DNA from 2 places in the Buttiauxella cochleicola genome. Region 2 is predicted to be linked to the other one. Evidence: predicted binding sites of a transcription regulator. Region 2 holds the regulator's gene; the other holds the start of a gene.

Region 1 (4,496 bases), on a different contig from region 2:
CGAAACCTACAAACTGACCATCAAAGGTCTGAAAGGTGGTCACTCTGGCGCTGAGATCCATTTAGGTTTGGGCAATGCAAACAAATTGCTGGCGCGTTTCCTGTTCGCTCACGCAGCAGAACTGGATGCTCGTCTGATTGATCTGAACGGCGGTACGCTGCGTAACGCAATCCCTCGTGAAGGTTCAGCTATCCTTGCTGTACCTGCCGATAAAGCAGCACAACTCAAGCAATTGGCAGCGCAGTTCTTGTCAATTCTGCAAAATGAGCTGGGTGCCGTTGAAAAAAACACCACCGTTCTGGTTGAAGCGACCAGCACAGACAAATCTGCGCTGACAGTAAAAAGCCGCGAAGCTTTCATTAACTTGCTCAACGCAATGCCGAACGGCGTTATCCGCAATTCCGACGCTGTAAAAGGCGTAGTTGAAACCTCACTGAACGTGGGTGTGGTGACAATGACTGACGAAAGCGCAGAAATCATCTGCCTGATTCGTTCGTTGATTGATAGCGGTAAAGATTATGTGGTGGGCATGCTTCACGCACTGGGTCAGCTTGCTGGTGCAGAAAGTGTTGCCAAAGGCAGCTACCCTGGCTGGCAGCCGGATGCTAAATCCCCGGTAATGGCACTGGTTCGTGAAACTTACGAAAAGCTGTTCAACAAGACGCCAAACATCATGGTTATCCATGCCGGTCTGGAATGTGGTCTGTTCAAGAAGCCTTACCCTGAGATGGATATGGTTTCTATTGGGCCGACCATTACAGGTCCGCACTCGCCTGATGAACAAGTTCATGTTGCAAGCGTTGGCCAATACTGGATCCTGCTGACTGAGTTACTGAAAGCGATTCCAGCTAAATAAGCCAAATACATGTTGATCAAAACCCTCTCATTGAGAGGGTTTTTTTATAATCCCAGAACCAGTTGACGCTCCAACTGTGGGTCAAGTAACGTGACATGCAGCCCCACCAGCCTTACGCCTCGCCCTCCCCGGCGCTCTTCCCATGTTTTCTTCGCCGTTGCGATTAAATCGGCTTTATTTAGTTGCGGCCAGACATGTTCCTGAGTGGTTTGCTGGAAATCATTAAACTTGAGTTTGACTCCCTGACGAGCAATCAATAAATCTGGTTTCACCTTTTTCAGCCGTCGCTCAAGTTCAGCATAAAGCTGCTCAATAATGGCTTCACACTCACGCCATTCATGAATGTCTTCGGCCAATGTTTTCTCTACTCCAACAGATTTGCGCTGCCGTTCATTGTTTATCTCCCGCTCGTCAATGCCCTGGCTTCGCTCCCACAGTACCCGCCCAAATTTCCCAAAACGTTTGAGTAACGAGGCTAAATCAGTTTTTTGTACATCGGCACAGGTGCGCAGCCCCAGGCTTTCCAGTTTTCCAGCGGTGACTTTGCCCACGCCTGGAATCTTACCCAACGGCAAGGTTGCTAAAAATTCAGGGATTTCATCGGGCGTAATGACGTACTGCCCGTTAGGCTTATTAAGATCGGAAGCAATTTTGGCGAGAAATTTTACCGGGGCTATCCCCGCAGAGGCTGTGAGATTAAGTTCGTCGGAAATAGACTGGCGGATTTCCTTCGCCATCAATGTTGCGGAGCCTTGGCAGTTCAGGCTATCGGTAACATCCAGATAAGCCTCATCAAGCGATAGCGGTTCAATAAGATTGGTGTAGCGGCTAAATATCTCACGAATATGATTTGATGCATCTTTGTATGCGTCAAAACGCCCAGGCAGAAGTGTCAGGTGTGGGCATAATTTGAGTGCCATTGCAGTCGACATTGCGCTGTGTACACCGAATTTTCGTGCTGGGTAATTTGCGGTACTGATCACTCCACGTCGCTGCGCGCTGCCGCCAATCGCTAGCGGGATATCCCGCAAGTTGGGGTTATCACGCATCTCCACCGCTGCAAAAAAGCAGTCCATATCGACATGAATGATTTTACGCATACTTTTTCACACCAGTTATTTTACTGGATAAGTATACAGTCAATTAATAAAGAGTGGAAAGTGTGGAGCGAAGAAAACCTCCCGGCGATGCGGGAGGTTTCAGAAGGCTTACAAGATGCGGTTTTGCTGAAATTTTGCCTGCCGCTCCGCTCTCGCGATTCGCTTCTTACGCGCATCGCAAGGTTCAGGGCAGTTGCAGACTTTCTCCATGCCGAGCGCGGCAATACCACCGCAGCTACCCTGAAGCGCTTTACGCTTCACGATAACGCCGAGCGACATACCGAATATCACCAGAATAAAAATGGCGAAGGTGGCTAAAAATACCGTCAGCATAATGGCTCCCGTCAGCCGCCAAAGTCGTCGAGCATGATATTTTCATCCTCAACGCCCAGGTCTTTGAGCATTTTGATCACCGCTGCGTTCATCATTGGCGGCCCACACATATAGAATTCACAATCTTCCGGCGCCGGATGGCTACGTAGATAGTTTTCCAGCAATACGTTGTGAATGAAGCCGGTATAGCCCGTCCAGTTATCTTCTGGCTGTGGATCAGAAAGCGCCACATTAAAGCTAAAGTTCGGGTTCTCCTGCGCCAGCTTTTCAAACTCTTCTTCGTAGAACATTTCACGTAAAGAACGAGCGCCATACCAGAAGCTGATTTTGCGGGTGCTGTGCAGGCGTTTGAGCTGGTCAAAGATGTGTGAACGCATTGGTGCCATACCCGCACCACCGCCAATAAACACCATTTCAGCGTCCGTTTCTTTGGCAAAGAACTCACCAAATGGCCCGGAAATTGTCACTTTATCGCCCGCTTTCAGCGACCAGATATACGAGGACATAATCCCCGGAGGAGCATCTGGTACATTCGGCGGAGGTGTCGCGATACGCACGTTCAGCATGATAATGCCTGCTTCGTCCGGATAGTTCGCCATGGAATATGCACGAACACAGGGTTCTTTCACCACAGATTTGAAGCGGAACAGGTTGAACTTGTCCCAGTCACCACGGTATTCCTGTGGAACATCGAAGTCTTGATAGTTAACTTCATGCGGCGGGCTTTCAATCTGGATATAGCCACCAGCACGGAACGGCACCACGTCGCCGTCAGGAATACGCAGCTTGAGCTCTTTGATGAAAGTCGCTTTGTTATCATTAGAGATAACTTCACACTCCCATTTTTTCACGCCGAATATCTCTTCCGGCAGCTCAATTTTCATGTCCTGTTTCACAGCGACCTGACAGGCAAGACGGCAACCCTCTTTCGCTTCACGCTTGGTGATATGCGAAAGCTCGGTCGGTAGAATATCGCCACCACCTTCTTTAATGGTCACACGGCATTGCCCGCACGAACCACCACCGCCACAAGCCGAGGAGATGAAAATCCCCTGATTTGAAAGCGTGTTAAGCAGCTTGTCCCCAGCCGGAGCATGGAACTGCTTATCGGCTTCGTTGTTAATTTCAATCAGCACATCGCCGGAGTTCACAAGCTTTGATTTGGCAAACAGAATCAACAGCGCCAGTGCCAGAACGATTAGCGTGAACATCACCACGCCAAGAATAATTTCCATACGTTTTCGCCCTTATAGCTGCACACCGGAGAATGACATGAAGCCCAGCGCCATTAATCCAGTGGTGATAAAGGTAATTCCTAAGCCGCGCAATCCTGCGGGCACATTGGCATATTTCATCTTCTCGCGGATCCCAGCCATCGCGACAATCGCCAGCATCCAGCCCACACCGGAACCCACGCCATAAACGATGGATTCGCCAAAGCTGTAATCACGCTGCACCATAAACGACACGCCACCAAAGATGGCGCAGTTAACGGTGATAAGCGGCAGGAAGATCCCCAGCGCGTTATAAAGCGCCGGGAAGAAACGATCGAGGATCATCTCAAGGATTTGCACCAGCGCTGCAATCACACCAATGAAGGTGATGAAATTCAGGAAGCTGAGGTCAACACCTTCAACCAGTGCACCGTCGCGAAGCACAAGGTTATAAACCAGGTTATTCGCCGGAACAGCAATCCCTAAAACAACGGTAACCGCCACACCCAAACCAAATGCCGTGGAAACCTTCTTGGAAACCGCCAGGAAGGTACACATGCCAAGGAAGAACGCGAGCGCCATGTTTTCAATAAACACGGCACGCACAAACAGACTAATCATATGTTCCATAGTCAGTTAGTCCTTTTCCTGCTGCGCAGGCTTCAGCGTACGCAGTGCCCAAATCAACAGGCCGATAATGAAGAACGCACTCGGCGCCAGCAGGAACATCCCGTTTGGCTGGTACCAGCCACCGTTTTGAACCGTTTCAAGCACCGTGATACCAAACAGTTTGCCGCTTCCTATCAGCTCACGCAGGAAACCAACCAGCAGCAGAATCACGCCATAACCCAGGCCGTTACCGATGCCATCCATAAAGCTCGCCAGCGGCGGTGACTTCATGGCGTAGGCTTCAGCGCGCCCCATCACAATACAGTTGGTGATGATTAGGCCAACGAATACCGAAAGCTGTTTGGAGATCTCGTAGGCGTAAGC
Region 2 (19,413 bases):
TCGAGTTGCAGGACAAAAGGCTTTAGCCTTTTGAGCAGCGCTTGCGCTGACCTCGACAGAGGCGAGGCTTTGCCGAGTAACGCGGCAAGTGAACTCACCCCAGGAGCTTACTAAAGTAAGTGACTGGGGTGAGTAAGCGCAACCAACACACCTGCAGCTTGAAGTATGACGGGTAAATTAATATTCAGAGTTAACAATCACTTCTTCGCCAAATGCCCCTGCTTTTGGCAATGGCTGATAGCTGGAGTTTGAAGCGCGTAGCAGGCGAATACCTCTCGCACCTACGTCCTGAGCAGCAGTAATATCGCCGTCTGAGTCACCGTAGAACACTTTGATTTTCTTATCTTTCAGCCACTGCGTCTTCGTATTTTGCCCAGGTTTATCACCAGCAAAAATAACCGGGTTAACGCTGGCTTGCGGGATCAGGAAATCATTTTGTAGCGTTTGGGTCACGGTTTCTGTTTTGGTCTGGCTGCGGCCTGTCACAAAGTAGATGCTGTCGCCGCGTTTGAGGTGCATGGCGATAAGATTTTTCGCCACTTCTTTTGGCATACTGAACTCATCCCAGCCGTTGTTCATTTTTTCCCAGAAAGCAGGGTTTTTCAGGTAATCCTGTTTCCCTGGAGAAAACTCTTTTTGCCCGCGATAGAAGCCAGGGCTTGAGAAAAGCACCGTGTCGTCAATATCGAAACCAACCGCTATCGGGGCACGCCCCAACAGGCTATTTTCAATTTGAGCAACGGAAACCCAGTGAACAGGAACTTGCTGAGCCAGTTGTGCAACAGTCACACCAGGGTTGAGCTGAGCAGGTACAGATTCCTTAGCAACAACAGACTGATTCAATCCCAATAACAAACAAACGGCACTTAATGCCATAGTTAGCTTACGCATCATTTTCCCTTTAATTATGATTAGTGAGGGTGATAAAGCAGAACAGATGGTCAAAAATCAATTCGACCATACCGATGCGAAAGCGCCAGAGGAAGGAATTTTTCAAGATTTATCATAGAAAAAGGCGATGATCACACATCGCCTTTTTAAGATTAAAAGTAAGTGAGTACTTACATTACAGCTGCAAACGCCTGTGCCACACGCTGTACGTTATTGCTGTTAAGTCCTGCGACACACATCCGCCCGCTGGCGATCAGATACACGCCAAACTCATCACGCAGGCGGTCAACCTGTTCCGAGCTCAGGCCGGTATAGCTGAACATGCCACGTTGTTGCAGCAGATAGTCGAAGTTGCGATCTGGCATTTCCGCTTTCAGCACGGAAACCAAAGCCTGGCGCATATCAAGAATACGGCGACGCATGGTTTCTACTTCAGCCAGCCAGTTGGCTTTCAGTTGTTCGTCGTTCAACACCAACGCCACCACCTGCGCACCAAAGTTTGGCGGGCTGGAGTAGTTACGGCGTACGGTCGCTTTTAGCTGACCCAGTACACGGCTTGCAGTTTCCGCGTTTTCACAGACAACAGAAAGGCCGCCGACACGCTCGCCATACAGCGAGAAAATCTTCGAGAACGAGTTGCTGACCAACGCTGGCAACCCGGCGCTGGCAATTGCACGAATCGCGTAAGCATCTTGTTCCATGCCTGCACCAAAGCCCTGATAAGCGATATCAAGGAAAGGAATCAGCTCGCGAGCTTTAAGGATTTCGACGACTGCATCCCACTGGGAATCGGTCAGGTCAGAACCTGTCGGGTTATGACAGCACGGATGCAGCAGTACGATACTTTGTGCAGGTAGGGTATTCAGGGTTTCCAGCAATGCTTCGAAGCGCACACCATTGGTCTCGGTATCGAACCACGGGTAGGTATTCACTTCAAAACCCGCACCGCCAAAGATAGCGACATGATTTTCCCAGGTCGGATCGCTGACCCACACCTGGGAATTTGGGAAATAAGTTTTCAGGAAATCCGCACCCACTTTCAACGCACCGGAGCCACCAAGTGTTTGAATAGTGGCGATACGGCCTTCCAGCAACGCCGGGTGGTTTTCACCAAACAGCAGCGGAGCAATCGCGCTGCGGTAGCTGTTCAGACCTTCCATTGGCAGGTAAATAGATGCGCCATGCGGCGTAGCATTCAGGCGTTCTTCAGCTTGAGCCACGGCCTGCAACTGCGGGATGATCCCATCTTCGTTGTAATAGAGGCCAATGCTGAGGTTGACCTTGTCGCTACGCGGATCAACTTTGAAACGTTCCATAAGGGAAAGGATTGGGTCGCCAGCATAGGCGTCAACTTTTTGAAACACGGTGAGGTTCTCCTGGTTTACAGTGTCGCGGACAACCAATGTAAACCGGAAGTTGGGGCGAGATCGAGGGGTTTATGCTTAGAAACACCCCTCTCCCTGAGGGCGGTCTCTTATACACAACTCACTCAGGCAATCTTGTCAGGGTGAGATCTTTAAGCCTCGTTGATTTTCCGTTCACCCGTGCGTTCAGTTATCTCTTTCATTCCCGAAAACGGTGAACGTATCAAGGAGAGAACGCCCTCTCCTTGATAATCCTGGCGCCCGGTCATTAAATTGCCGCTGCGCGGTAAACCCCAGCTTATCCCCAACATCAGGGTCGTTCGCGACTCGCTCCCGGCGGATCGCTCTCTTTCGCTGCTCCCGGCAGCTCAACCCTGATTTATGGGGAACACTGGGGGCAATTTATACCGGGTACAAGGTCAAAACCCGCTCGGTGCTGTCTTTGGGTTTTGACGTTGACCTTTGGTTCCGGCTTCAATCGCTATATGAAACACGGAACACCGGGTGAACGGAACTGTCTCCCAACTTAAAACGATGAGACTAAGAGACAGCCCCGAGGGTGAGGGGGAAAGCCAGAAAACTAGTCCAGATACTCCATAGCAACCCTTGACGTCAGGCGCGTGATAAGTTCGTAAGCACTCACTTTTGTGATTTCAGCAATACGTTCAACCGGCAGGCTATCGCCCCACATCACCACGCTATCACCCACTTTGTCTGCTGACTGCGGGCCAAGATCGACACAAATCATGTCCATCGCCACACGCCCGACAATTGGCACTTCACGACCATTCACCAGCACAGGGGTGCCAGAAGGCGCTGCGCGCGGGTAGCCATCTCCATAACCAATAGCAACCACACCCAGACGAGTATCGCGCTCGGCAATCCATGTACCGCCGTAACCGACCGCTTCACCGGCTTTGTGCGCACGCACCGCAATCAGACTGGAAGTCAGTGACATCACCGGCTGACAACCAAAATCTGTGCCGCACGATTGTTGCTCCAACGGAGAAACGCCGTACAAGATAATGCCTGGGCGAACCCAATCCATATGCGAGGCTGGCCACAACAGGATGCCACCAGATGCGCCAATAGAACGCTCTCCAGGCTTGCCCGCGGTAAACGAATTGAAAATATCGAGCTGGCGCAGTGTGGCGTCAGATTCTGGTTCATCTGCACGGGCAAAATGGCTGACGATATTCACCGGCTGGCTGACATTTTTGCAGCGGGAGAGACGCTGATAAAACGCCTCTGCTTCTTCAGGCAAGATACCCAACCGATGCATGCCGGTATCCAGTTTCATCCACACGGTAATCGGATGGCTTAACTCAGCCTGTTCCAGTGCTTCAAGCTGTTCGATGCAGTGGATGGCAGTCTGGAAATTTTGCTCGGCAATGGTCGCAAGGTCGCTTGCATTAAAGAAGCCTTCCAGCAGCAGAATGGGCTGAGTGATCCCACCCGCACGCAAGCGAACACCTTCCTCAAGACGGGCCACGCCGAAGGCATCAGCATCGGTCAGTGTTTGGGCTGTCTCCAGCAGACCATGCCCATATGCGTTTGCTTTCACAACCGCCACCATACGGCTGGCTGGAGCCAGTTCGCGCAGGCGTTGCAGATTATGTCGCAGAGCGCGGCGGTTAATTTTTACGGTTGCCGCTTGCATGTTCGTTCCTTGCTAAAAATTAAATATGGGATACCACAAATCCTCAAAATCATTCGTTTCACAACAAGGCGGCAAGAGAACTCGTCCCGATGAGCTTACTAAAGTAAGTGATTCGGGCGAGTGAACGCAGCCAACACAGTTGTGGCACGAAGGATGAAGAGGATTTAGTCTTCGTCGTACTGAGGGCCTGCATAGTTATCGAAACGCGAGAACTGCCCGTTAAACGTCAGGCGCACGGTGCCGATTGGGCCGTTACGCTGCTTACCGAGGATGATTTGCGCGATGCCTTTCTCGTCACTGTTGTCGTTATAAACTTCGTCACGATAGATAAACATAATCAAGTCGGCATCCTGCTCGATGGAGCCGGATTCACGTAAGTCGGAGTTCACCGGGCGTTTATCGGCACGTTGTTCCAAAGAACGGTTCAACTGCGAGAGCGCCACTACTGGCACCTGTAGCTCTTTTGCCAGCGCTTTTAGTGAGCGCGAAATCTCGGCAATTTCCAGCGTACGGTTGTCGGACAGCGACGGCACACGCATCAATTGCAGGTAGTCGATCATGATAAGGCTCAGGCCACCATGTTCGCGGTAGATACGGCGCGCGCGGGAGCGCACTTCCGTTGGCGTCAGGCCTGAGGAGTCATCAATGTACATGTTGCGTTTTTCAAGCAAGATGCCCATGGTGCTGGAAATTCGCGCCCAGTCTTCATCATCAAGCTGGCCGGTACGGATTTTGGTTTGGTCGACGCGTGACAGCGACGCAAGCATACGCATCATGATTTGTTCGCCGGGCATCTCGAGGCTGAAAATCAGCACCGGTTTTTCCTGCAACATCGCGGCGTTTTCGCACAAGTTCATCGCAAAGGTGGTTTTACCCATCGACGGACGCGCCGCCACAATGATCAGATCCGATTTTTGCAGACCCGCTGTTTTCTTGTTCAAGTCCTGGTAGCCGGTGTCGACGCCCGTTACGCCATCATGTGGCGTCTGGTACAGCGTTTCGATACGCGAGACTGTCGCTTCGAGGATTTGGTCGATACTTTTCGGGCCTTCGTCTTTATTCGCACGGCTCTCAGCAATCTGGAACACACGGGATTCGGCGAGGTCGAGCAAATCTTCACTGGTTCGCCCTTGAGGGTCGTAACCGGCATCGGCGATTTCATTCGCCACAGAAATCATTTCACGCACTACGGCACGTTCGCGCACGATATCAGCATAGGCACTAATGTTCGCAGCACTTGGCGTATTTTTTGATAATTCGGCCAGATAGGCGAAACCACCGACACTTTCCAGGTTGCCCTGAAGTTCCAGAGATTCAGAAAGCGTGATCAGGTCGATTGGCTTGCTCATTTCGAGCAAACGCTGCATTTCGGTGAAGATCATGCGGTGTGGACGGCTGAAAAAATCGTTAGCCACGACGCGCTCGGAAACGTTATCCCAGCGTTCGTTGTCCAGCATTAAACCGCCCAACACCGACTGCTCCGCTTCCAGAGAATGTGGCGGCATTTTCAGCCCTTCCATCTGACGATCGCGGGGTTCTTTCGGTTTGTTGAAGGGTTTATTTCCTGCCATAGTGAGGGCGTTACCAAAATCAGATAAGAGAGACGAGAGTTTACTCTATCTCCCTCCGAGGAAACAGAAGGAGTTCTCATGGCAACACGCATTGAATTTAGTCAGCACGGCGGACCAGAAGTCTTAAAAGTTGTTAAATTCACCCCAACCGCACCCGCAGAAAACGAAGTCCAGGTTGAGAACAAAGCGATTGGTATCAACTACATCGACACCTATATTCGCAGCGGTTTATACCCACCTCCGATGCTACCAAGCGGCCTCGGCACTGAAGCTGCGGGCGTAGTCAGTAAAATTGGCAGCGCGGTAACACATATTAAAGTTGGCGATCGTGTGGTCTATGCACAGTCAGGACTTGGCGCTTACAGCAGTGTTCATAACGTACCGGCAGATAAAGTAGCAAAACTCCCGGACGCTATCTCTTTCGAACAAGCTGCTGCTTCCTTCCTTAAAGGGCTGACGGTCTATTATCTGCTGCGTAAAACCTACGATATTAAAGCCAACGAAGTTTTCTTGTTCCATGCCGCAGCCGGCGGCGTGGGGCTGATTGCCTGCCAGTGGGCAAAAGCGCTGGGTGCCAAATTAATTGGCACTGTCGGTTCTGCGCAAAAAGCAGAAAGCGCCAAAAAAGCCGGAGCCTGGCAAACCATTAACTATCGCGAAGAGAATCTTGTCGAACGCGTGAAAGAGATAACCGGCGGCAAGAAAGTGGCGGTGGTTTATGACTCGGTCGGGAAAGATACTTGGGAATCGTCGCTCGATTGCCTGCAACGGCAAGGTTTGATGGTGAGTTTTGGGAACTCTTCCGGCCCGGTGACGGGCGTGAATCTGGGGATCCTGAACCAGAAAGGCTCGCTGTATGTTACGCGTCCGTCACTAAATGGTTACGTCACCACGCGTGAAGAGCTGGAAGAAGCGTGCAACGAGCTGTTCTCGTTGATTGCCAGCGGCGTGATAAAAGTGGATGTGGCGGATAGCCAGAAGTTTGCCCTGAGCGATGCTGCACTGGCTCATGCAACACTTGAGAGCCGCAGCACGCAAGGTTCTAGTTTGCTGATTCCATAAAAGAATTTGGGCCTCCCGAGGGAAGCCCATTCTTTTTTGTTCGCTCTGTATGTAGGGTACAGCGCGATGAATTCGTTTTTTTGCAACCCGGTAATAATGTCAGGTTTGGTAAATAATTGATATCCCACAGCCCGCGAACTTAGCCAGAAAGATGCGAGGTTGTGATCAACTCCGCAATACCTGAGCAATTCACACGGTTATTGCTGCTAAAATTTAGCGCTTATCCGCAACCAACGACAAAGCATGTTCCACAACGTCGATTCCTGCACCGGCTTTATGGGCATTTTCACTCAGATAACGACGCCATTGGCGCGCACCCGGAATACCCTGGAAAAGTCCCAACATATGGCGAGTGACATGGCCTAAATAAGTGCCGTTTGCCAGTTCACGCTCAATGTACGGATACATGGCACGAACCGCTGCAACGGTGTCGATTTCCGGCGAATCAATACCAAAAATCTCCCGGTCAACCGCCGTCAGCAGGCCAGGGTTTTGATAGGCTTCGCGCCCCACCATTACGCCGTCCATATGTTCCAGATGCGTTTTAGCTTCTTCCAGCGTTTTAATTCCACCGTTAATCGCCATCGTCAGATGCGGGAAATCACGCTTTAACTGATAAACACGCGGGTAATCCAGCGGTGGAATTTCACGGTTTTCTTTCGGGCTTAAACCAGAAAGCCAGGCTTTACGGGCGTGGATGATAAACATCTCGCATTCACCCTTCCCGGCTACCGTGCCAATAAAATCGCAGAGAAATTCGTAGCTATCCTGGTCGTCAATGCCGATACGCGTTTTGACAGTAACCGGAATAGAAACCACATCACGCATCGCTTTAATACAATCGGCAACGCGCTGCGCGTCCGCCATTAAACACGCGCCAAACATGCCATTTTGCACACGATCTGACGGGCAACCCACGTTCAGGTTAATTTCATCGTAGCCGCGCTCTTGCGCCAGTTTCGCGCAAATAGCCAATGCAGCCGGATCGCTACCGCCTAATTGCAGCGCGATAGGATGCTCGTCTTCGCTGTACGCCAGATAGTCCCCTTTGCCATGAATAATTGCACCGGTTGTCACCATTTCGGTGTACAGCAGTGTCTGGCTAGATAACTGACGCAAAAAATAACGGCAGTGGCGATCGGTCCAGTCAAGCATCGGCGCAATAGAGAAACGATGTGGCTGGAAAGGAGTCTGGCTGATTTGTGAGGACATAGGCACTGGCGTTTACGGGCTACGGTTAAAAAAGGGTCGCTACTATAGCATAAAGCAGCGTCGGGACACCCGCTCGTCCCGACTGCTATTTTTATCAGAAGGTAACGCTAAGCTGCGCTCCGGCCCCCCATGTCTGGTCTTCGCCGTATAGCCCCATTAAATCAACATGAACACGATTAAATGGCGCAAAACCAACACCGCCGGTAAAGACGTTGCTGTCGTTTGATTTGACGTCGGCACGATAACCCGCACGCACGGCAAGCCATGGCAGCGGCGTAATTTCTGCACCGACGCCAACGTACTGCGAGTCTTCTTCGCTTTTGAAGCCTTTGGTTTCGGTGAGATCACCATCGGCGCTAAGGGTGATGAGATCGTTATGCCAGGCTACACCAGCCGTCACCAATGGACGAATCTGGTACGTGTCTTTGTAGTTAGTTGTCTCACCGGTTCTGCCATTGGTGATCAGAATATCTTTGGTATCAATGTCACGCGAAATCAGGTTCTGACCGCTCAGACCAACCGTCCAGTTTTCGCCGAAATCGGCCGCCAGGCCCGCATCCACATTGAAACCGGTATCATCATTGCGATAGCGGCTGCTATTCCAGTCACTGCTATCGTAGTTATAAATCGAGGTGGTGTAGTTATAGAGCCAGGTTTTTTGCAACTTCGGTGTGACGCCAAAAGAAACCGGCACTCCACCGAGATCAAACTCCTTCGCAAGCGCCACGCCATAGTCAGAGACAATAGCCGCACGGCCAGAAGCAGTAGAATTCAGATTGCTGGTGATAACATCGGAGCCATTAATAGCGGCATCAAACGCAACGCCCCCGGCCACTGCCCGAGAACCGGCGATGCTATTGAGATAATCGATATCTTGCTGATCGATGGAAGAACTAACATGCGCACGCGCATAGGCTTTTGCGACAAAAGCCACTGAAAGCACGTCGTTTGGAATACTGACTGCGATACTGGCACCCGCCTTCGCGTTTGCCGTTTTTCCTTTCAGATCATTCAGCTCACCAGCCAGATCGCCCGCAGCACTCTGAAACTGGCTGAGCGAACCATTTGGATTTAAAAGGATATCCTGCAGGGTGAGATCGTCGATAACGTTTTTGTATTGATCAACCTTATCGCTAATGTCATCAATCTGATCCTGCAGATTATCTTTATCCGTAATTTGCGCACTCACAGACGGTAGAATAACCGTCACTGTGTCGTCCTGCTTAGCCTTAGCCAGCAACGCGGGGTTCGTAAGCACCCCACTTCCGTAGCTCGCGGAAGCGACACCAGTACCACCCATTGCATCACTTCGTGCTTCAGACCATGTGCCCGCCGCATAAGCGTGATTTGCCATAAATAAAGATGCGGCGCTAAACGCCGCCAAAGTTTTCATTTTTTTCATTCACCACACGTCCGTCTGTTGATCAGATGTAATAACTGCCCCTGCCAGTTATGACTGAACAGAGGCGGACTATTGCTGTGAATAAAAGGCTGAAAAGTGGGCTGTTTCGCCCATCGGAATCCCGTTTCTATCCTTCAGGATTATGAGTTCAAAATTTCCATGCAAACTTATTTATAGTTTACCGTTCGGTTTTCGTGAAGGCTGACCGTCATGTGGGCCGAAAAATTGGGGGGGATGATCAATCCATCGATCCTGTCGCTGTGCGGCATAGCCTGGGTTTAGCGGGTAATAAATTCGATTCTCAGCTTTATTTGCCTCCCCCACAATTAGCAGTCGGACTTCATGCTCTGTGTTGTTGATAAAGGTATGGCAGGTACCTGTTCCAGCGGGGAAACCAACGCTATCGCCAGGTTCAAGTGGGTAAAGGTGCCCATTAATCCACACTTGTGGATGCCCTTCGAGCACATAAGCAAACTCTTCTTCGCTGCTTTCAGCATGAGGATAAGATGTGCGGCGACCTGGTAGCAGGCGCTCATGATGAATTCCCAGGCGATTAAGACCCAGCTTGCGGGCCAGTGGCGCGCCAATAGAAAACCGCTCTGCGCTGTCTGGATAAGTCGAATCATCGTCACCTTCTATTTCCTTCCAGTGGCGAATGCAATCAGGTTTATTCATAACAAACTCCGGGATAGTCATCTCAAAAGGTTGTGGCTAAGCGCACCACTCGGCGTTTTTTGCGCGTTGTGATAAAGTGTAGGGCTAATCTACAGGGGAATACTGATGGACATCACGACTTCACAAAACGTGTTAGCGCAGGCTGAAAAACTATGCGAGCAGCGTAATGTGCGCCTGACACCACAACGTCTTGAAGTATTGCGTTTGCTGACTCAGCAAGCAGGCGCTATCAGTGCTTATGATTTGCTGGATTTATTGCGTGCCAGCGAACCGCAAGCTAAACCCCCGACAGTGTATCGTGCGCTCGATTTTCTGCTCGAACAAGGTTTTGTACACCGTGTAGAGTCCACCAACAGCTATGTGTTGTGCAATCTTATCGATCAGCCAACTCACTCATCTGCGATGTTTATTTGTGATCGATGTGGTGCGGTGAAGGAGCGTAGTGCGGAAGGTGTGGAAGATATCATGCACCAACTGGCGGCCCAGTTAGGGTTTGCTCTGCATCATAACGTTATTGAGGCGCATGGTTTATGCAGCGCGTGTGCAGAAGTTGAAGCTTGTAGCCACCCGGATGCTTGCGGGCATGACCACTCCATTCAGAGTAAAAAGAAGTCACGTTAGATTGGTTGGATTTGAGTTGAATGGAACGGTACATCCATGTACCTGGGCAGGGTAGCCTTGAGAACTAACACATCTAAGGGAAACTAATTACCAACGGTATTTGTTGCGAGTTTCCCAATCAACGACTTCTTCCTCTGCCTTATCCTTTTCGTACCCATAACGCTCTTGAATTTTACCGACAAGCTGATCGCGTTTGCCTTCGATGACAGTCATATCATCGTCAGTCAGTTTGCCCCATTTCTCTTTTACTGTGCCTTTAAACTGTTTCCAGTTACCGCCGATTTCGTCTTTATTCATAATAATATCCTCATCGTTCGGGGAAGAACTGCTAAAAAATTACCAACGTCCAATGTGCTGCCATTTGGCCAACACCACTCTATCTGCTGGACGTGATAATAATTGTAGTCAAGGATATGGTGGTACGGAGAAAACTAAGAATCTTTAACCATACGGCTTAACTTTGTACGTTGTTAAACCAGCTATTTTGCTGCCAGTGACGACGCCAAATCCAACCTAACGCCAGCCCCCGCAGAGCAAGGAATACCGCCACAGAAAGCCATAACCCGTGGTTGCCTAAATACGGAACCGTGAAGAGCGTTAGCCCGAAACCAACAGCGGCAACCGCCATGCTATTACGCATCTCAGCTCCCCTTGTCGCGCCAATAAACATCCCATCCAGCAAGTAGCACCAGACACCGACTACGGGTAATACAATCTGCCAGTGGAGATAGCGATCGGCCTGTAGCTGTAATTGGGGAATGGACGTCAGAAGAGAAACAATTTGCTCGCCAAATAGGGCATACACCACGGCAAACATGAGCGCGACTAAACCCGCCTGGCGACAGGCAGCACCCCAAACCTCGAGTAGTTGGCCGCGATTCTTTGCGCCATAAGCTTGCCCGGAATGGGCTTCAACGGCATAGGCAAAACCATCAAGCGCATAAGCGGTAAACGTCAGAAGCGTCATTAATACCGCATTGACGGCGACAATTTCGCTACCTAAGCGCGCACCAAAGATGGTCACTGATGCAAAGCACACTTGCAGTAATAACGAGCGCAACATGATGTCCCGATTGAGCGCCAGTAAGCGCCGAACATTGCCACGCCAGGACTGCTTAATCATCTCAAAGCTGATACCACGCATGCCCATAACCTTCTTCACCATCAGCAATCCGATGAAAAATGTCGCGTATTCAGCAGTGACAGTCGCAAGTGCCGCCCCTTGAACATCAAGGTGCAACCCCATAACCAGCCACACATCCAGTACGATATTCAGAACATTGCCGACTACCAGCAAGATAACCGGAGCTCGTGCGTATTGAACCCCTAACAACCATCCTAGTAGAACCAGGTTGGCAAGCGAGGCTGGCGCACTTAGCCAGCGGATTTCAAGAAAGCGTTGTGCTTGTACGAGCACATCCTGATTGCCACCAACAATTTGTAAAGCGAGTGAAATGAGGGGATCGCGCAGTAAGACAATTGCCACCCCTGCCCCAAGTGCCAGCAATAGTGGTTGCACCAGTGCACGAGCTAACGCTGAGGGATTATTGGCGCCAAAAGCCTGAGCAGTTAAGCCTGTGGTACTCATTCGTAAAAACAGCAGCAACATAAACAGGAAGCTGGTTGCTGTCGCACCAATGGCAACACCGCCCAAGTAAACAGGACTATCCAGATGACCAATCACAGCCGTATCGACAAGGCCAAGCAGCGGAACAGTAATGTTGGAGAAAATCATGGGTAAAGCGAGGCGCCAGAGCGCACGATCCGCTGTGGAGAATAATTGCATGACCTCTCCTGAAGGAGATCAAAGAGAATTAAGGCAGTGATGCGCATTCTAAATGCGCATCACCTAAAGAGATTTTACAGCCAGTCGCCGTTGCGAATAACCCCAACAGCCAGCCCTTCAATTGAGAAGTTATGCTCGCGCAGGTCTACCACGATCGGTTCAAACTCACTGTTTTCTGGCAGCAGATGAACTGTATTGCCCTGTTGTTTTAAGCGCTTAACGGTAACTTCATCATCGATACGCGCGACAACAACCTGGCCATTACGCACATCCTGAGTTTTATGAACCGCAAGCAGGTCGCCATCCATAATGCCGATGTCTTTCATTGACATACCGCTGACGCGCAGCAAGAAGTCGGCATTTGGTTTGAACAGTGAAGGATCAACCTGGTAATGGCCTTCGATATGTTGCTGTGCCAGGAGTGGCTCACCTGCAGCAACACGCCCAACCAGTGGAATACCAGTCACTTCTTCCACCAACAGGCGGATACCACGGGATGCACCAGAAACAATTTCAAGCACACCTTTACGGGCAAGTGCTTTTAAATGCTCTTCAGCGGCGTTCGGAGAACGGAACCCCAGACGTTGAGCAATCTCGGCACGAGTCGGTGGCATGCCGGTCTGGCTGATATGATCCCGAATAAGATCAAACACCTCTTGCTGCCTGGTAGTTAACGCTTTCATTCCGCCCCCTGGGTGTTTATACAGTTATGCTGTGAGTATATACAGTCAAAGGTCAATTTGGAACCACAAATTAAGCAAAAAACCAGGCACTTAACTATTCTGGAAAGATCACCGCAAATGCGACCAAAGCAGCGTGACCCAGGTAATTACTGCGAGGATAATTGAAATTAATACAGCGGCCGAGCCCATATCTTTGGCGCGTCCTGAAAGCTCGTGATAATCAGTGCCAACACGGTCGACAAGTGCCTCAATAGCGCTATTGAGGATCTCGACAATCATGACCAGCACGACTGAGCCGATAAGTAGAATGCGGGTAATGGGATCGACATCTAACCAACATGCGATGGCAATGGCGATAACAGCAGAAACGCCTTCCTGGCGGAAAGCTGCTTCGTTGATCCAGGCTGCTTTGAGCCCTTTCCATGAGTAGCCTGCGGCTTTGATGATACGGGTAAGTCCAGTGGTACTGCTCGCCATTTTAGGAAACCTTTTCAAATTATTTGCATCAATGCTTGTCAAAATTATAACGCCACAGAAATCTGGGTGAGATTCTGATATTCTTGCGGCGAATTTGCATCATTAACCTGAGGCTTTACATCGTTTATGTCAGGCTGGCCAAGAATCTACTACAAATTACTTAATTTACCATTAGGCGTTCTGGTAAAGAGCAAGTCCATTCCGGCAGATCCACAGGCCGAACTGGGCTTAGATCCCACACGCCCAATAATGTACGTTCTGCCTTATAACTCAAAGGCGGACTTATTAACCCTGCGCGCGCAATGCCTCGCGCACAACTTGCCCGACCCTCTCGAGCCGTTAGAGATCGACGGTGCGGTATTGCCGCGCTATGTCTTTATCCATGGCGGCCCGCGTGTGTTCACTTATTACACGCCAAAAGAAGAGTCGATCAAGCTGTTCCATGATTATCTCGACTTGCACCGCAGCAATCCAAATCTGGATGTGCAGATGGTGCCGGTATCGGTGATGTTTGGCCGCTCTCCGGGTCGCGAAAAAGGCGAAGTTAACCCGCCACTGAAGATGCTTAACGGCATTCAGAAATTCTTCGCAGTCTCCTGGCTTGGGCGCGACAGCTTTGTGCGGTTCTCTGCACCTGTTTCGCTGCGCCAGATGGCAACCGATCACGGTACAGACAAAAAAATCGCCCAAAAACTGGCACGCGTGGCGCGTATGCACTTTGCTCGCCAGCGCTTAGCGACTGTTGGCCCGCGTCTGCCGGTACGTCAGGATCTGTTCAATAAGCTTTTGGCTTCAAAAGCTATTGCCCGTGCAGTAGAAGATGAAGCGCGCAGCAAGAAAATCTCCCATGAAAAAGCGCAGCAAAATGCTGTTGCCTTGATGGAAGAGATTGCGGCGAACTTCTCTTATGAAGCCGTTCGTTTGACCGACCGCGTATTAGGTCTGACGTGGAACCGTTTGTACCAGGGCATTAACGTTCACAATGCTGAACGCGTTCGCCAACTGGCTCATGACGGCCATGAGATTGTCTATGTGCCCTGCCACCGCAGCCACATGGACTACATGCTTCTGTCTTACGTGCTCTATCACCAGGGGCTGGTTCCTCCGCACATTGCAGCGGGTATCAACCTGAATTTCTGGCCAGCCGGCCCGATTTTCCGCCGCCTGGGCGCGTTCTTTATTCGCCGTACCTTTAAGGGCAGCAAACTCTACTCCACCGTGTTCCGTGAATATCTTGGCGAGCTGTTCAGCCGTGGCTATTCCGTTGAATACTTTGTGGAAGGTGGCCGTTCTCGTACCGGCCGTTTGCTAGACCCGAAAACCGGCACGCTGTCGATGACCATTCAGGCCATGCTGCGCGGCGGTACACGTCCAATTACATTGGTGCCGATTTACATTGGCTACGAGCATGTAATGGAAGTGGGGACTTACGCGAAAGAACTGCGCGGTGCGACTAAAGAAAAAGAAAGCTTCATGCAGATGGTACGTGGGCTGAGCAAGCTGCGTAACCTCGGCCAGGGCTATGTTAACTTCGGCGAACCAATGCCGTTGATGACATTCCTCAACCAGCGAGTGCCTGAGTGGCGTGATTCAATCGACCCGATTGAGGCCATCCGCCCGGCATGGTTAACGCCAACGGTTAATGAAATTGCTGCCGAACTGATGGTGCGTATTAACAATGCAGGCGCGGCAAACGCCATGAACCTGTGCTGTACCGCGCTCCTGGCATCGCGCCAGCGTTCACTGACGCGCGAACAACTGACCGAACAGCTCAACTGTTACCTGAGCCTGTTGCGTAATGTGCCGTATTCACCGGACGCTACCGCACCAGACCAGCCAGCAGAAGCGCTTATCGAACACGCGCTGCAGATGAATAAGTTTGAAGTAGAGAAAGATACGATTGGTGACATCATCATTCTGCCGCGTGAGCAGGCAGTGCTGATGACTTACTACCGTAACAACATCCTGCATATGCTGGTGTTACCTTCTCTGCTGGCTGCAATTATCACGCAGCATCGCCACATTTCCCGCAGCGAGCTTCTGCGTCAGGTTGAGCTGCTCTACCCGATGCTGAAGTCTGAGTTGTTCCTGCGTTGGGAAAAAGCTGAACTTGCCAGTGAAATGGATGCGCTGCTTAATGAACTGGTTCGTCAGGATCTGATTACCCTTACGGGTGAAGAAGTGGTGATTAACCCGGCACGCTCACGCACTATGCAGCTTCTGGCGGCAGGTGTTCGTGAAACGCTGCAACGTTACGCGATTACTTTCTGGCTGCTGAGTGCAAATCCATCGATTAACCGTGGGACGCTGGAGCGCGAAAGCCGCACCGTTGCCCAACGTTTGTCGGTGTTGCATGGCATTAATGCACCGGAGTTCTTCGATAAAGCTGTATTCACCTCGCTGGTATTAACCTTGCGTGATGAAGGCTATATCAGCGACACCGGAGATGCAGAACCCGCCGAAACGATGAAGGTCTACCAGATGCTGGCAGAGCTGATCATGCCGGATGTGCGTTTGACGATTGAAAGTGCGACGTCGCAGGCTGCGACCGAGTAAAAAATCTGGCGGATAAACGAAGTGTCATCCGCCATTTAGTTTCTTATACCCGAGCTACTTCGAGATGCAGGTAGGCGGCAATCGAACGAATCCCGATGAGCTTACTCAAGTAAGTGATTCGGGTGAATGAGAGCAGCCAACAACCCTGCAACTTGAAGGGCGATGGGTATAATTAGAAGTGTAGGTAACTCAACACCAACCCTATAAACAGCACCAGGCCAACATAGTTATTGTTGAGGAAAGCTTTAAAACACGCATCACGGTCACGATTCGCCGTCAGCCGTTGCTGATGGACAAAGAGCATCCCCGCCAGCGCAATAGACCAGTAGAACGCCCCACCTAATCCGTTTAACCAGCCAATCACCGCCAACAACACCATCACTGTAAACTGCAAAATACCGATAATCAGATTGTCATAACGGCCAAATAAGATGGCTGTGGATTTAATGCCGATTTTCAGATCGTCATCGCGGTCAACCATTGCGTACTGCGTGTCATAAGCCACAGCCCAGCAAATATTGGTTAAAAACATCAGCCAACAGCTAAGTGGAACAGACTCGCTCACTGCGGCAAATGCCATCGGGATTGACCAGCCAAATGCAGCCCCTAGCACCACTTGCGGCAAATGAGTGTAGCGCTTCATAAACGGGTAAACCCAGGCAAGCGCTAACCCCGCCACCGATAATAAAATCGTCATGGTATTAAGCGTCAGTACCAGTAAAAACGAAAGCACTACCAGTACCGCAAATAAGATACGCGCTTCTTTCTCGCTTACAGCCCCGCTCGGCAATGGCCTGTGCGCCGTGCGTTTCACGTGACCATCAAATTTGCGGTCAGCGTAGTCATTTACCACGCAACCCGCAGCGCGCATCATCCAGACTCCGGCTATAAACACGCATAAAATGGTTAGCGGAGGCACTCCCGGTGTCGCAAGCCACAGCGCCCATAGGGTGGGCCATAACAACAAAAGCGAGCCAATTGGCTTATCAAGTCGCATCAGACGTTGATACGCCTGCCATTTACCCTGTTTCAGACTCCACTCCATTATTTTTCCTCTCGATACAACGGAGAAGCAGGAAGGAATAACTCGGTTAGCACCAGCGGCTTTCCAGCTAATCTCAGGCGGGAACGACGCCCCCACTGCTCCGAACTGCGGCCAATCTCAATAAAATCCCGTGTCAGGGAAGATGAACTAAACAGGTAGCGTCCAAGCGGCGTGGTTCCGAGCCTTTGTAAAGCAAGCTCTGGTCCTTCAAGGGTTGATTCAGGGACCACTGTACGCCCCAAAAGCCAGGGCACATCGTCACCGCAAAGCACAACTTCGCGCAACCAATAACGGCTGGACTCAGGCAACATATTAGCTTCAGGAAGAACGACATGCGATTCGAAAAAACCTTCACGCACAATGCGGGCAGTAACCCTGGAACAATACTGCTCAAAGCGTTTGGTCATTGAGTCTTCAAGCAACAGCCAGTCAAGGAGTGATGCACTCAACCCTTCTGGAATCGCAGCTTCAAAACGTAAGGCGCGCAATGGCGAAAGCGCGTCAGACATGGGAATTTCTCCGAAACAAAACCGAAAATCATTGTAACGCAGAATAGGTATAGCGGGGCAGGGAAAAGCTCACAAGCGTTTAACAATGCCGGGAACAATGCCGGGGAACAATGCTAACCCTTCTAAATCATTCGAGTTGAATCAAGGCGGCAAAAGAGAAAATCCCTCTGAGCTTACTAAAGTAAGTGATGAGGGTTTTTGAGCGCAGCCAACGCAGAGTCAGCTTGAAGGATGACGAAGGAAAAAAGGTGCGCCCGGAGGCGCACCAAACTTCAAACATCAGCACTGCGGGGAAACCATCACCCCTTGCCTTTTACACTGCTGATAAAGGTTTTACGGGCGCTAGTCGATCCCAGGCGTTCAGCTTCATCCAGCAGTTTCAAGGCTTTATCAACATCGCCTTTCGCTACTGCATCTTTGATAGCCTGGTTGAAGTAGCTCTCTGTATCGCTAAGCACGGGTTCTTTTTTCGCGGCAGGAGCCGGAGCGGCTACAGGCGCAGTAGCTGTTGCTGCAACAGGTGCGGCATAAGCGGTAGCAGGCGCTGCGGTGTTACCCACAGTCACAGGGTCTGGACCAGATGAACCAAAGAGTGGCCCCACTAAAATGCTTGAACCAGAAGAGGTTTTTACCCGCAATTTCAGCGTTCCCGTCGTGCCATGGCTCGCAATTGGGTCTGGAATATCTGGGATCGCGTTGCCATTGCCCTTGGCATAGGCTTTGGCCGGATCAATCATCTTCGTGGTTTGTTGTGCATCTTTACTGGTGGTGAAGACCAATAAATAGAGTTTTTGCTGCCCCAATGCTGGCGTTAATTTAAACGTCCCTTCCAGGCGGTTATCAGACATCACGCCTGGTTCCTGGTAGGCAAAGAAACTGCTTGGGAAGTATGCAGCCGGGCGCAGGTTTTGATCCAAAACCAGTACGTTTGGCGCGAAGACCGTATCTTTTTCAACGACGCTGGTAAGGGTAATAGTCAGTTCACCAATACCCGCCGGAACGCTGTAAGCCGCTACCGGACCAATAATGTCAGCGACACCCAGAGACTGTCCGCCAGTCGCAAGGTTTGTGGTATGCAGTTTGTTTTGGGTAACCGGCGTCCAGACAAGATTTTGTAATGCAGATTCAGGAATTGACGGCGCGGCAGAAACATCCTGCGGAACGATATTGATATCTGCCAGACTGATTCCGGGAACGCTGGCGAGCAACCCTGCAGAAAGGCAGAGTGCGAGGAGACTTTTTTTCATTTTCATTTTTATAGACCTCGAATGGGAAATCGGTGGAAAGTTGGCCAGGCAATAGCGCTTTCCATCGAAACAAGCATTGGCATAGAGGGTAATCATGATGGGGAGTTCAGTGGCGAACTCCCCATCATTTCTTCACTTCAGGTTAATGCTGTATTACCACCAGATTTCCATCTGGGCACCGAAGGTGAATTCGTCGTCATCGCCACGGCTGGTAGAGAAGTTGCCGTTACCGGTAGAGTCAGAGATAGCAAAGCGAGTGTTGTCGCCGTTGGCATCTTTCGCGTAACCCCATTTCTCATCCCATTTGGCGTAAGTTGCGAACAGACGCAGTGCCGGACGTGACCAGATGCTGTCGCCTGCCTGCCATTGTTGTGCCAGGGTGATTTTGTACTGACCGTTACGGTCGCCAGTTTCCTGGGATTTCACGTTGTCGTAGCCAACTTCCAGCAAGGTACTCATGATTGGCGTCCATTTGTACATTGGGCGCACACCTACGGTGTACCATTCAGTACCCTGGTTATCATCCATATCCAGGTTCTGGTACATCGCAACGTACATCAGGTCCCATTGGTCAGCCAGAGTGATCGCGCCGTGGTCGAGAACACGAATCATGCTGCCGTCGTTGTTTACGCTACCGCCCTGCGCCTGGCCT

The links. The regulator LexA, encoded in region 2, represses DNA repair genes until DNA is damaged. The targets are predictions, from matches to a motif close to TNCTGTATGTACATACAGNA.
Region 1: a site for LexA is predicted at 1,978-1,997, ahead of dinB (DNA polymerase IV). Genes of this name have one in related genera too.

The regions. Positions count from the first base shown of each region.
Region 1 is NZ_JAJSOU010000003.1:31,211-35,706, reverse strand. It holds gene pepD (beta-Ala-His dipeptidase) at 1-856, shown strand, start outside; gene dinB (DNA polymerase IV) at 901-1,956, opposite strand; gene nqrM ((Na+)-NQR maturation NqrM) at 2,065-2,289, opposite strand; gene nqrF (NADH:ubiquinone reductase (Na(+)-transporting) subunit F) at 2,301-3,524, opposite strand; gene nqrE (NADH:ubiquinone reductase (Na(+)-transporting) subunit E) at 3,537-4,133, opposite strand; gene LVQ79_RS04545 (NADH:ubiquinone reductase (Na(+)-transporting) subunit D) at 4,140-4,496, opposite strand, start outside.
Region 2 is NZ_JAJSOU010000009.1:33,875-53,287, reverse strand. It holds gene aphA (acid phosphatase AphA) at 178-891, opposite strand; gene tyrB (aromatic amino acid transaminase) at 1,062-2,255, opposite strand; gene alr (alanine racemase) at 2,836-3,915, opposite strand; gene dnaB (replicative DNA helicase) at 4,080-5,486, opposite strand; gene LVQ79_RS13500 (quinone oxidoreductase) at 5,565-6,548, shown strand; gene dusA (tRNA dihydrouridine(20/20a) synthase DusA) at 6,762-7,760, opposite strand; gene LVQ79_RS13490 (conjugal transfer protein TraF) at 7,855-9,162, opposite strand; gene LVQ79_RS13485 (cupin domain-containing protein) at 9,334-9,837, opposite strand; gene zur (zinc uptake transcriptional repressor Zur) at 9,943-10,458, shown strand; gene LVQ79_RS13475 (CsbD family protein) at 10,546-10,755, opposite strand; gene dinF (MATE family efflux transporter DinF) at 10,913-12,244, opposite strand; gene lexA (transcriptional repressor LexA) at 12,319-12,927, opposite strand; gene LVQ79_RS13460 (diacylglycerol kinase) at 13,036-13,404, opposite strand; gene plsB (glycerol-3-phosphate 1-O-acyltransferase PlsB) at 13,531-15,960, shown strand; gene ubiA (4-hydroxybenzoate octaprenyltransferase) at 16,133-17,005, opposite strand; gene ubiC (chorismate lyase) at 17,005-17,514, opposite strand; gene malM (maltose operon protein MalM) at 17,814-18,767, opposite strand; gene LVQ79_RS13435 (maltoporin) at 18,915-19,413, opposite strand, start outside.